Regions from separate parts of the Vibrio alfacsensis genome, predicted to be linked through region 3. Evidence: predicted binding sites of a transcription regulator. Region 3 holds the regulator's gene; each other region holds the start of a gene.

Region 1 (3,216 bases), on a different replicon from region 3:
AAAGATGTGAATGTCATTGCTATAACACTGGGGATGATCGCCAAATATCAAGCCGAGTAGGGTGCTCTTACCGCAGCCATTTGGGCCCTTTACTTGCCAATGGTGCCCCTTGTCTATGCGCCAGTTTAAATCGGTGAAAATGGTTTTGTCGGTGTATTCGACACGACCATTTTTGATTTCGAAAATCGGATTGTCGAAGTGAGTCGAATGCTGATGTTGGCGAATCAACGTCATTACTTCTTCCGTTTGCTTGTTCGATTGAGATTGGATTTGAGCAATAATAGGGTGAGTATCCCAACGTTTTCTATCCATTACGCTTTCTAACTTACCCGTACTGAATAATGCGATGTTTTCAATCCAATCTGGCATGTCAGTTTCGCGTGAAAAAGTCACGAGCATTTGCACTGATTTGGATAATTTGTGCAGATAGGCCGCGAGTGATGCTCGATGATGAATATCGAGCCCGGTAAAAGGGTTGTCTAACAGTATCAAGTCTGGCTTTAAAGCAAGGGCGCGAGCCAGCATAACTCGGCGCGTTTCTCCGGTAGATAATACGCGAAATCCACTGTTCACAAGATGAGAGAGGTTGAGATCATGAATCAATTCGTCAGTTAAGGTGTCATCTTGGCATACTTCCATGATCAGTTTATGAACACTGCTTCCTTGATCGATACGATCTAAAAAATCTGTCTCATCATTTTCGATTTCTCTTTCTAAAAGACGCTGCTGCTCAGAAAGCGATACCTGGGCTACTTGATAACCACTCAGTTTGATTTCACCTGAAATAGGCTTTAGTTCACCACAAAGTAGATCGCCGAGTATAGAACCGATCTCTCCATCAGCGCTGAATATGGCCCAAGATTGTTCAGGCTCGATATCCCAGTTGTCTATAGAAAGGGTCGCGGTATTTTGTGTTGCTGCAAGCTGCTGAAATTGAATAAGCATTCAGAGTATCGTCCTTGATTTTATTCTAATTTGAGTGAAATTGGATAAAGTTTAACCGTGTTAGGGCGAAAGGCTCAAGAGAAAGGTCAAAAGTCCATTATCGAATTGTATATTTGGCGCACATCAAGTTGGCACCATTTTAAATTCATTTGAGAAGCAAAAGGCGACCGTTTGCGCAAACGATAAAATTATTTGTTTTCGAGGTGAGAAAAGAGTATTGTCACGCCCCAATTGAAGTAACGGTTAGCGCGCATCGTTTTACGCGACGTTACTTACGCTATTCACGAAGGATATGTGATCCTCAAATCTGTCAATTTAGGGCAATTTAGAGCGACAATTTAGGAATTCAGTTGCTCATAAACTTAAGCATGTAAATAGGTAAAACAATGTCCGAGAACATTTCAACTCCTCAACAACAGACCGAAAATGGTTCAACTCAAACCGTAGATAAAGGTTGGATTGACCGTTACTTTTTGATTTCTGAACGTGGTAGTACGATTCGCAGAGAATTATTAGCGGGCGCAACAACGTTCTTAGCGATGGTTTATTCGGTCATTGTTGTGCCAAACATGCTTGGTGCCGCAGGTTTTGACCAAAGCGCTGTCTTTATTGCAACCTGTTTGGTAGCCGCATTTGGTTCGCTTCTTATGGGTATGTGGGCAAAGCTACCAATGGCGATTGGCTGTGCGATTTCGCTGACCGCATTTACCGCGTTTAGTTTGGTGCTAGGCCAAGGTGTTTCGATTCCAGTCGCGCTGGGTGCGGTGTTCTTGATGGGTGTTGTCTTTACGGCAATTACCGTCACAGGCCTGCGTCAGTGGATCCTAACGAACTTACCATCAGGCATCGCACATGGTACCGGCATTGGTATCGGTTTGTTCTTACTGCTGATTGCCGCAAATGGCGTAGGCCTTGTTGTACAAAACCCTCACGCAGGTCTTCCAGTTGCACTTGGTGACTTTACTTCTTTCCCTGTGATGATGTCTGTCCTAGGTTTGGCTGCGATCATTGGTCTTGAGAAGAAACAAGTGACTGGTGGTATCTTGCTTGTGATTATCGCGATTTCTATCCTTGGTTTGATCTTTGATCCAGCAGTGACTTACCACGGCTTGTTTGCAGTGCCGAGCTTCGGTGGTGAAAACTCGCTCATTGCATCAATGGATATTATGGGGGCGATGAGCCCACTGGTATTGCCGAGTGTTTTAGCATTGGTGATGACGGCAATTTTTGATGCAACAGGTACAATACGCGCAGTTGCAGGACAGGCCAACTTACTGGATGACAAAGGCAATATTATCAATGGCGGCAAAGCGCTAACAGCCGATTCAGTGAGTAGTATTTTTTCTGGTTTTGTTGGTGGTTCTCCTGCTGCGGTTTACATCGAATCAGCAACGGGTACGGCAGCAGGTGGTAAAACAGGCTTAACGGCGGTTGTCGTTGGTTTGGCATTCCTACTGTTGTTGTTCCTTTCACCAATCAGCTACTTGGTGCCAAGTTATGCTACAGCGCCTGCATTGATGTACGTTGGTCTACTTATGCTAAGCAACGTAAGCAAATTGGATTTTAGCGACTTGGTCGGTGCGCTAGCTGGATTAGTCTGTGCGGTGTTTATCGTTCTTACTTCGAATATCGTAACGGGTATTATGTTGGGCTTTGTTTGCCTTGTTGGTGGTCGTGTGATTGCTGGTGAATGGAAACAGCTGAACATGGGTACTGTGATTATTACCATCGCGCTTGTTGCGTTTTACGCAGGCGGTTGGGCAATCTAACGATTTTACCCAAGACATTGTTCACCCAAGACAGTGTTCTAAATATTTATACAAAAAGAGTCAGTGATGTTGTCACTGACTCTTTTTTTTGGCTAACGCTGGGCCGGTAGGATGGTACTTTGATTCCGACCATTTTGCTTAGATTCGTACAGCGCCTTGTCCGCAAGTTTAAACGCTTTTGTAAAGTTACTGCGTTGTAGATGTACACCACCGATAGAGATGGTCACATCAAGGCCTGCAATTGGGTCGTTAGCAATGTGTCGACGGATTGTTTCTGCTTTTTCTTTGAGCTTAGACTCATCCATGTTTCGCATGACTAACAAAAATTCCTCACCACCCCAACGAATAGCAACATCGCTTGCTCGAATTTGGCTCGAGATGCGTTTTGTCACTTCGGTAATGACATCGTCACCTTTTTTATGCCCATGCGTGTCATTGATGGATTTAAAAGAGTCGATATCAATGAGAAGAAGAGAAAACGTGTTTAGACGTTTTAATCTCT
Region 2 (3,216 bases), 720 kb from region 3:
TTAGGAACCGCGACGTGCGCAGAGAAACAGCCAGGAGATGCCGCGTTCTCATCTCTTGCTCTCGTGTTGTGTGGCATCATTACATCGATTCTTGCCCCTAGCTTCTTTGCTTTAGCGGTGTGGTTATCCCAATAATCACTCCTTGGTTTTCTATATGCCCGAGTTGATTCTCACACTTGGGCATCCTCACTCCCCCAAAATAACGAAATCCAACTCAATTTCTCCTTAAAATTCGCAATATGCACAAAAGTTGATATGGTTATTTGTAGGGCTGCATAATACTAATCCCTGTCAAAAACGGTTTATTCAAAGGGGTATCAAGCTTGATAATTTCTTTCTGACTTACTGTGATAGGCATAACATTTCACTTCTGTGCAATCGAATACATGTGTGAGCTCACCCTAATTATGTAAATACCATTAACATTACACGCATTAACGTGATCTAAAGCACGGAACGTTTTCACTTTTCGCATAGAATAACTGTCCATGCAATAACAAGGATTCAACATGAAACGTCGCATTGAACAGGCGCTTTCAAGCGCTCCAGAAGCACTTTCAAAACATCTTGCTCCTATCGTACAAGCGGACGATTTTGATGCCACTCTTTCAGAGCAACAGTTCGCACAATTGCTTGCAGCGACAGGCATGTCTGATAAAGAGCTTCGTGTTGCTCTACTTCCTTTTGCGGCAGCGTTCTCTTATGCGCCTATTTCTGAATTCTATGTAGGTGCGATTGTTCGTGGTCTTTCCGGCCGCTTATACTTCGGCGCAAACATGGAGTTTTTCGGTGTTCAACTCGGTCAAACCGTCCATGCTGAACAATCTGCGATTAGCCATGCTTGGATGAAAGGCGAACGTGGTGTTAAAGACATCACAATCAACTTTAGCCCTTGCGGTCATTGTCGCCAATTCATGAACGAACTATCAACAGCAAAAGATCTAAAAGTTCAGCTACCAGAACGAGAAGAGAAATCTCTACACGAGTATCTACCAGAAGCATTTGGCCCCGCAGATCTTGGTATCGAATCAGGTTTAATGGCAGAAGTCATGCATCAATTTACTTGTGATGAAGACGATATGCTCATCCAGAAAGCGGTCGATGCGATGAACATAAGCCACGCGCCATATACAAACAATTTAAGTGGTCTAGCACTAGAAATGGCAGATGGCCGAGTGTTCCAAGGGGCTTACGCGGAAAACGCCGCATTCAACCCAAGCCTTCCACCTTTGCAAGTTGCACTCATTCAGATCCTGCTTGCCGGTGAAACGTTTGATAACATCAAAGCCGCTGCACTCGTTGAGAACGCACAAGGGAAAATCAGCCATCTCGCCGATACTCAATCCACGCTAGAAGCACTAAACCCAGATATTCCTGTGACTTTTGTGAACGTTTAACCCACCCAACGCTTTTGATATAAGGCTCTGCTTTTAGTGGAGCCTTTTTTATTATAAAAAACCGCACGCAAACGTTTGCTTCATCATGAAAATTCAGTATGATCCCCTGCAAATTCGGTTTCATCACTTTATTTTTAAGGGAACACTATGTTCGGTACAGCTACTAGCAATCAAGCTACTCGTGTATTACTTTTGGGCTCTGGTGAGCTAGGAAAAGAAGTAGCAATTGAATGTCAACGTCTTGGCTTAGAGGTCATCGCATGTGACCGTTATGCAAATGCGCCAGCCATGCAAGTTGCTCATCGTAGTTACGTTATCGACATGCTTGATAGTCAAGCTCTAGAAGAAATCATCAACAAAGAGCAACCTGCATACGTTGTTCCAGAAATTGAAGCGATTGCAACAGACAAATTGGTTGAGCTTGAAGAGAAAGGCTTAAACGTCGTTCCGACTGCAAAAGCGACCAAACTCACTATGAATCGCGAGGGCATTCGCCGCCTTGCAGCAGAAGAACTCGGTTTAACCACATCCCCTTACCAATTCGCCGATAGTTTCAGTAGCTTCAAAGCCGCCGTAGAACATGTCGGTATCCCTTGTGTGGTTAAGCCTGTTATGAGCTCTTCTGGTAAAGGACAAAGCATTATCAAGACAGAAGAAGATGTTCAAGCCGCTTGGGATTATGCACAAGAAGGTGGCAGAACAGGCGCAGGCCGCGTTATTGTCGAGGGGTTTATCGACTTCGATTACGAGATCACACTCTTAACCGTTCGAGCAGTCGACGGGGTTCACTTCTGTGCACCCATTGGCCATCGCCAAGAAGATGGTGACTACCGTGAGTCATGGCAGCCACAGGCTATGTCTGAAAACGCATTAAAAGCCGCGGAATATACCGCGGAGAAAGTGGTAAACGCACTGGGTGGTCACGGCATCTTCGGCGTGGAGCTGTTTGTTAAAGGTGACAAGGTGATCTTCAATGAAGTCTCTCCTCGCCCACATGACACTGGCATGGTGACGATGATTTCACAAGAAATGTCGGAATTTGCATTACACGTTCGCGCTTTTACCGGCATGCCAATCAACAATGTCGTTCAATATGGTCCGTCCGCATCAGCCGTTATTCTTGGCCAAGGCACATCGTGCGATATTCGCTTTGATAACCTAGCGACCGCACTCGCACAACCACAAACTCAAGTACGTTTATTTGGTAAACCGGAGATCGACGGTCGTCGACGTCTTGGCGTCATCCTTACTCGACGTAAAACCATCGAAGATTCGATTGAAGATGCCGTAAATAACGCATCTAAAGTACAGATCGTTTACTGATCTTCTCATCAACTAAAGAGAACAAAAAGCGCAGCTCAGTGAGCTGCGCTTTTCTTTACATAAATTTCAATCAAGAGATCGCCAGTTACCTCATTTCAGGATAAGAGCGTCTTCACCGCTTAGATTACCTACGGCAGGTTATGTACTCTCGATTAAGTACACTTCTTCAGAAAAGCGACTTAATCCCTGCTTAGCAATTTTAGGATGAGTTTCATCCGCTTGATCCACATTGAGGCATGTTACCTTGTACCCTTCAAACAATTGCTCAATTTCTTCAACAGGAACACTGAATGGAGGACCGGACATTTCATCCTGAGGATAATTCAAGGTAATTAACAAAATTCGTCCATTGGGGTTCAATAGTGATTTAATTCTACTTGCGTAGTCGATTCGCATGTCTTGCGGCAATGCGACTAGCGCTGCACGATCATAAACAATATCGACCTTAGACACTGGCGCTGTAAAGAAATCCCCGGTGTACACGGAAAGCTCATCG
Region 3 (3,216 bases):
TTGTGGTACTACACTCCAATGCGTACCATTGATCGCTCCCTCAAGGGCCCAAAGCAATTCCAAACTTACACTAGATGCATGAGTTTGTTGAATTGCCTTGTACGCATTTAATGCGCCTTTGTCCTCTAGTTGCTCTACCGAATCGATGCCTGCTTTTTTAAGCATGCGTTCAGTCGCTAAACGTAGGTTTGGCAAATCTTTTAGTCGGTTAGGCTTTGTTGTTGCCTGTTGTTCTTTTTCAAGCTTGGCGCTTTCTAGAGACTTCCTTGCAACATCAAGGATTTTGTCGGTTGAATCCCATAGCTCGTCAGAAATAGCATAGTATTTCGTTACCACTGGGAAGCCACGTTTTTTATAGACGTAAGGTCTAAGTCCTTGAGTCTCGAAAGTAGATGAAGTTTTCTGATCCGCTCGGATGTGCAATTGATGATTTACAACTAGTGCAAACATAGTGTCATCTGCAAACAGTCCGAAGCCACCAAACATTGAGCGCGACTTGATCGTACCAAGTGCCTCAAATAGCTTCATAGAGTCTTTGAGTATCGGTTTATCCATGATGAGTTATCTCGGTGTAATTAGTATTACGCCACCAAAAATCAGGTCCGAGAGAATAGCAAATGCATGCAGTTATAATGTCATTAAAGGGTAAACTCGTTAAATGCATATTTGCCATCGGTAACCCCGCTACCTTCTACTGATACGACGATGATTGAAAATAACCATCATCGAAAACAGTCTTTAAAAACGATAGTCTTCAAAAATAGCAGTCTTCAAAAAAACAGCCGTTTTTAAAAAATAACGGTCTTCAAAAACAAATAGTTAAGGCCGGAAGCTTTGCGTCCCACTCTTTCGAATGGTTTGCCCTGTGCGTGACGGTATCAGAATACTGCTTTCATTGAATTAACATCACATCCTGAATATGGAAGTGTGACATTAGTTCAATTAAAAAGGGGTATTTAATGAGTGTTATTTCATATCTCTTGGTTAGATATGCCTATCAACACCATAAATACGAATTCAAATACATTGAATTAAAACAGTATGTTATAGCGAAGTGCTCTGGGCTGTCTACCCCGAAATTAGTCAATTGCTCATCGCTTCACCTATGGCAATGTTACTTGCCTAAATCCAATCCAATATGATTAGAAAATAGGACGAAAGGGTGGATTCAGAACATAAAAAACGCCCCTTAAAAGGAGCGCTTCAAATCGGTCATTATTGCTTAGTTCTTATTACTTAGCTGCATTATTGATTAGTTGAGCTTGCTTACTGTGCTACGTATTACAATCTCTGGCTGCATTTCAAAAATACGTTTGTCGTGCTCTTTATCTTTAATACGTTCAAGTAAGATCTCGAATGCGTTTTTACCTACACGACGTTTTGGTTGGTGAATCGTCGTTAGCGGTGGAGAGAAGTATTCAGCAAGTTCGATGTTGTCGTAACCGATCACAGAAATGTCTTCAGGGATCTTGATGCCATTTTGTTGCAGACGGCTCATCAAGCCTAGTGCCATGGTGTCATTAAAACAGAATACTGCAGTCGGGCGTTTTTCCATTGCAGTAATGTTATCTGCAGCAAGAACGGCAGTATCACATTCAAAGTTACCCTCAAGAATCCAGTCTTCTTTAACGGTAAGGTTTGCTTCTGCCATTGCACGTCTAAAGCCAGCAATTCGCTCTTTACATGCTGCTTTATCGAAATGACCACTTAAACATGCAATTTCGCTATGACCATTATCAATTAGATATTTAGTCGCTAAATAGCCACCTTCTTCCGAGTTATCAATGATCTTATCTGCTTTTGAGCTTTCAGGGCCCCAGTCCATCACGACTTTAGGGATGTCTGCGTGGCGGTCTAGCATCTCTTGTAGTTCTTCCGTTAGGTCAGAACACATCACTAAAATGCCATCGACACGCTTTTCTGCAAGCATGCGAATATAGTCACGTTGTTTCTCGTAAATACCACCAGTATTACACAGGATCAATGTATAGCCTTGACGGTAACAGTAGCTTTCTACGCCATCGATCACTTCAGAGAAGAAAAGGTTCGTTGACTGAGTAACCAACATACCGATAGTGCGCGTTGAGTTACACTTTAAGCTGCGAGCAACAGCACTAGGCGCGTAATTGAGCTCATCAACCGCTTTCATTACTTTTTCTTGAGTGGTCTCAGCAACAAAACGAGTTTTGTTAATTACGTGCGACACTGTGGTGGTTGAAACGCCGGCTAAGCGAGCAACGTCTTTAATTGTGGCCATAAATGATGTCCTGTATCGAGTTACTGAATACCGTAGTGAAGACAACCATGCGCTTAGTGTCTTGCGCAAACTGAGCAGTTACGAAAAAGCAACGCTGATAGGTTCGGCAGTGGTTGTTCCGAAATCGGTATAAAAAGATTTGTAGCGACATTGGTTGCTGAGAAATATATTCCTTGATTAGTGATACAAGGAATGGCTCAGCAAGCAGAGTAATAAAACACAAAAACCGCTATATTTCAGCGGTTTACATATAAATCATATTTAATCGTTTGCGCTCACATTTTAGACCTATGTGAGCAGGCTGGCAACATATTCAGCGATGGTTTTGTGCTTTTTATGTCACATTTTAACGGCTAAATTCACTGTACTTCTCTGAACCAGTGAGAAACAAACGAATAAAATAAGGGGGCTGTATGACGAGTCCCCCTAAAATAGCCCGCAATTATTCACCAAGAAGGTAGTCGCTGTCCAGTTTACAGAAAGCGATCAGCATTTGAGCAACACTAACGTAGAAGCCAAACTCATCGAATTGCTTACATTTTGCTGCAAACATAGGTAACCAAGTAAGCAGTTGCTTTTGGATGAAGTCGTTTTGTGCCACGAATGCTTCTTCCATATGTTTTTCTTGCTCGAGTTCGTTAGAGCGAATGATCATGTTGCCTAAGAAGTCGAGCTCTACAGCAAGGTGATCGGCTGGTTCTTTCAGGTTTTCATCGACCTGAACACCAAAGTCCGCCATGAGTTTTTCCATTTCTTCTGCTGGCTTATCGTTTAGAAGACCCGACTCACCGATGTACATGGAAGCGTATGGAAGTGCTCCGTGTTTTTCTGTTTTCAGAAATAGCTCACAAAAGTCTGCGGCAAGTTCGAGTTGAGCGTCTTCACGATCTTGAAGTCGGTTGAGTGCATCGACCAATGCATCGACTGATGTCTTTAGGGATTCGTTTTCACCTAGGCCA
Region 4 (3,216 bases), 1.4 Mb from region 3:
GGGGTTTCAAGCTGCGCAAACGATTATTCTACCGAAACACTCCATTAATACCAACGCTGATATCAAAATTCTCTGCATATTGCAGAGAAAAATCGAGTTTGATGAACAATACAAAAAGAAAGCGAATGAATTTTAAAGAAAACACGAAAATGCAAAAAGCCAGTATGAGCTCATCATACTGGCTTCATCACAAACCGGATTAACCTACGATGTACTTCACGATGAAGATAGCAGACATGATCCAAACACTCATCGACACCTCACGACCTTTACCACTAAACAACTTAATAGCAGCGTAAGCGATAAAGCCTAAGGTAATGCCCTCTGCGATAGAGAAAGTCAGTGGCATAACCAAACAGGTCACAACAACTGGAGCCGCTTCTGTTAAGTCACGCCAATCAATGCCAACAAGGCCAGAAAGCATCAAAATAGCGACATAGAATAGCGCACCCGATGTTGCGTAAGCTGGAATCATACCTGCAAGTGGAGAGAACAGCAGTGCAAGAATAAATAGTACGCCAACAACAACTGCTGTTAGACCGGTACGACCACCCGCTGCTACACCAGACACACTTTCAATGTAAGACGTCGTATTTGATGTACCTAATAGAGCACCAACTGATGTTGCCGTTGAGTCAGCAAGTAGCGCTTTGCTTAGGCGAGGAATGTTACCTTTCTCATCGGTTAGACCTGCTTTTTGAGAAACACCAACCAAAGTGCCAGCAGTATCAAAAAGGTCAACGAATAGGAATGCGAACACAACCGAGATCATGCCAACTTCAAATAGACCAGAAAAATCTAATTGCATAAACGTTGGAGCTAAGCTTGGTGGCGTCGACATGATGCCGCCCCATTGCACATCACCAAAGATTAAACCTAATACTGTCACCCCAAGGATTGCGATCATCACCGCGCCTTTTACACCTCGGTGAACAAGTGCAATCGTCAAGAAGAAACCAATAGCAGCAAACACGGCTTGATGTGATGTGATGTTACCCATAGAAACTAATGTCGCTGGGTTATCGACCACTATGCCGGCATTTTTAAGTGCGATAAAAGCAAGGAAAAGACCGATACCTGCTGAAATACCAGTGCGAAGTGACAGCGGGATAGAATTAATGATCAACTCTCGGATCTTAAATACGCTTAGAGCAACGAACAGCAAGCCCGAAACAAATACTGCAGCAAGTGCCACTTGCCACGTGTAACCCATGCCCAACACAACAGAGTAAGTGAAGAAAGCATTGAGTCCCATACCAGGTGCTTGGGCAATTGGATAATTAGCCACTAAACCCATGATAAAACAGCCAATTGCCGCTGCAAGACACGTCGCAACGAACACAGCGCCACGATCCATACCTGCATCCGCTAGGATAGCTGGGTTTACAAAGATGATGTAAGCCATGGTAAGGAAGGTGGTAACACCAGCGATGATCTCAGTGCGCACATTGGTGCCATTTTCACTAAGTTTAAAAAGCCTTTCGAGCATGAGTTAATCCTGTAAAAGGTAAAAAGTAAACGGTTGCGTAATCGATTGGCTGGAATTATAAAGTTATCAAATAACAAATTCCAGATAGAATTTTCACTCTAATACGATTTTTTTATTTAGATATGAAACTCATCTGCTAGTGATTGGCACCCATGATGGTTATAAAGCTTGATAAACAACGAGTAACAGAATCGTATTCGGCTCATTAGGATGAGTACAAACTGAACAATGTAATAAACTTTCAAGCAGAATACGGCGAGTTTATGTCTTAAATACTCAAGAATTTGCGTCACACCGAAGAGTGTCAGTGTCATGGTCGCAGAAGATAGGCTTAGTGGTGAGAAAATAATCGACAAGAAAAACCGACAGATAAAAAAACGCCACTCAAATTGAGTGGCGGCGAATCATGTCAGCACTATTACTGAAAAAAAATTCCAATTTATAGGGGTGAACAAACTGTTCAAGTCACATGCGTTGGTTGCAATTAGTAACCAAAGCTTGTTGGGTATACAAAGTTACCGGTGTAAACAGATTTGTTTGTCCAGAACATTGCACTTGGTAAACCTTTCATAAATATCACCTTCTAAATCAATTAACACTTTCGTTGATTTTCTCGGTTCCATGGAGGCGATAAACGGACTCATCCTTTGAGCATTTCATTCTTCTTTTTGGAAGCTGGTTATAAATATACCACTTAGAAATTTAATTACAACTATTTTAGTGAGAAAGATCACATAAAAGCAAAAACATGACCAGGATCAAATCACAACTGTAACTAAATTACAGTTCTGTTAATTCAGTTGAGACCTCGTTTTAGTTAATGCATAACTTTAACCATGTTAAGTGACAAAAAATGCAGATATCACAAGTCATTTACGCGAAGCCACGATCAGTCGTTTGGCTTTACCAACGAACCATATAGCGATTTCATGTACTCCACGACTACTCGCTTTACCTTTCTAGTGGTATGCTTGCAGGCAATTCTAAAGCCACAACCGTTCAGCATTTACTGCTAAACGCACATTAAATCTACGGTTTATATGTGGCTAAGTACCTTAAAAGGAGTCTTCCGTGTCTGAATTCCATTCTGAGATCAGTACCTTATCACCTACTCCACTTTGGCAGTTTTTTGATAAGATTTGTTCCATTCCTCATCCGTCAAAACATGAAGAAGCACTAGCTCAATACATCGTTGACTGGGCAACAGCGCAAGGTTTTGATGTCCGCCGCGATCCAACTGGCAACGTATTTATTAAAAAACCAGCCACGCCAGGTATGGAAAACAGAAAAGGTGTGGTTCTTCAAGCGCACATTGATATGGTGCCACAAAAGAACGAAGACACTGCTCACGACTTCACTCAAGATCCAATCCAACCTTACATTGATGGTGAATGGGTAACAGCAAAAGGCACGACGCTAGGCGCTGACAACGGTATCGGTATGGCATCATGTCTTGCCGTTCTTGCATCAACAGACATCAAACACGGCCCTATCGAAGTGCTGTTAACCATCGATGAAGAAGCTGGTATGACCGGTGCGTTTGGCCTAGAAGCTGGTTGGTTAGAGGGTGATATTCTACTAAACACCGACTCTGAACAAGAAGGCGAGGTGTATATGGGTTGTGCTGGCGGTATCGATGGCGCAATGACATTCGATATCACTCGTGATGCAATTCCAGCAGGCTTTGTTACTCGCCAACTGACACTAAAAGGTTTGAAAGGCGGTCA

Evidence for each region. The regulator PurR, encoded in region 3, represses purine synthesis genes. The targets are predictions, from matches to a motif close to TNANGNAAACGTTTNCNTNA.
Region 1: the regulator PurR is predicted to act here: its motif matches at 1,105-1,124, upstream of VA249_RS18535 (NCS2 family permease).
Region 2: the regulator PurR is predicted to act here: its motif matches at 1,461-1,480, upstream of purT (formate-dependent phosphoribosylglycinamide formyltransferase).
Region 4: the regulator PurR is predicted to act here: its motif matches at 1,511-1,530, upstream of VA249_RS03105 (NCS2 family permease).

The regions. Positions count from the first base shown of each region.
Region 1 covers NZ_AP024166.1:910,625-913,840, reverse strand. Annotated here, with positions in the region: gene modF (molybdate ABC transporter ATP-binding protein ModF) at 1-945, opposite strand, end outside; gene VA249_RS18535 (NCS2 family permease) at 1,332-2,714, shown strand; gene VA249_RS18530 (GGDEF domain-containing protein) at 2,807-3,216, opposite strand, start outside.
Region 2 covers NZ_AP024165.1:1,355,061-1,358,276, reverse strand. Annotated here, with positions in the region: gene VA249_RS06630 (LrgB family protein) at 1-135, shown strand, start outside; gene cdd (cytidine deaminase) at 510-1,397, shown strand; gene purT (formate-dependent phosphoribosylglycinamide formyltransferase) at 1,545-2,720, shown strand; gene VA249_RS06615 (thiopurine S-methyltransferase) at 2,859-3,216, opposite strand, start outside.
Region 3 covers NZ_AP024165.1:2,075,167-2,078,382, reverse strand. Annotated here, with positions in the region: gene VA249_RS09555 (TfoX/Sxy family DNA transformation protein) at 1-555, opposite strand, end outside; cyclic di-GMP riboswitch class I at 792-873, opposite strand; gene purR (HTH-type transcriptional repressor PurR) at 1,253-2,257, opposite strand; gene torD (molecular chaperone TorD) at 2,700-3,216, opposite strand, start outside.
Region 4 covers NZ_AP024165.1:676,193-679,408, reverse strand. Annotated here, with positions in the region: gene VA249_RS03105 (NCS2 family permease) at 200-1,489, opposite strand; gene VA249_RS03100 (aminoacyl-histidine dipeptidase) at 2,561-3,216, shown strand, end outside.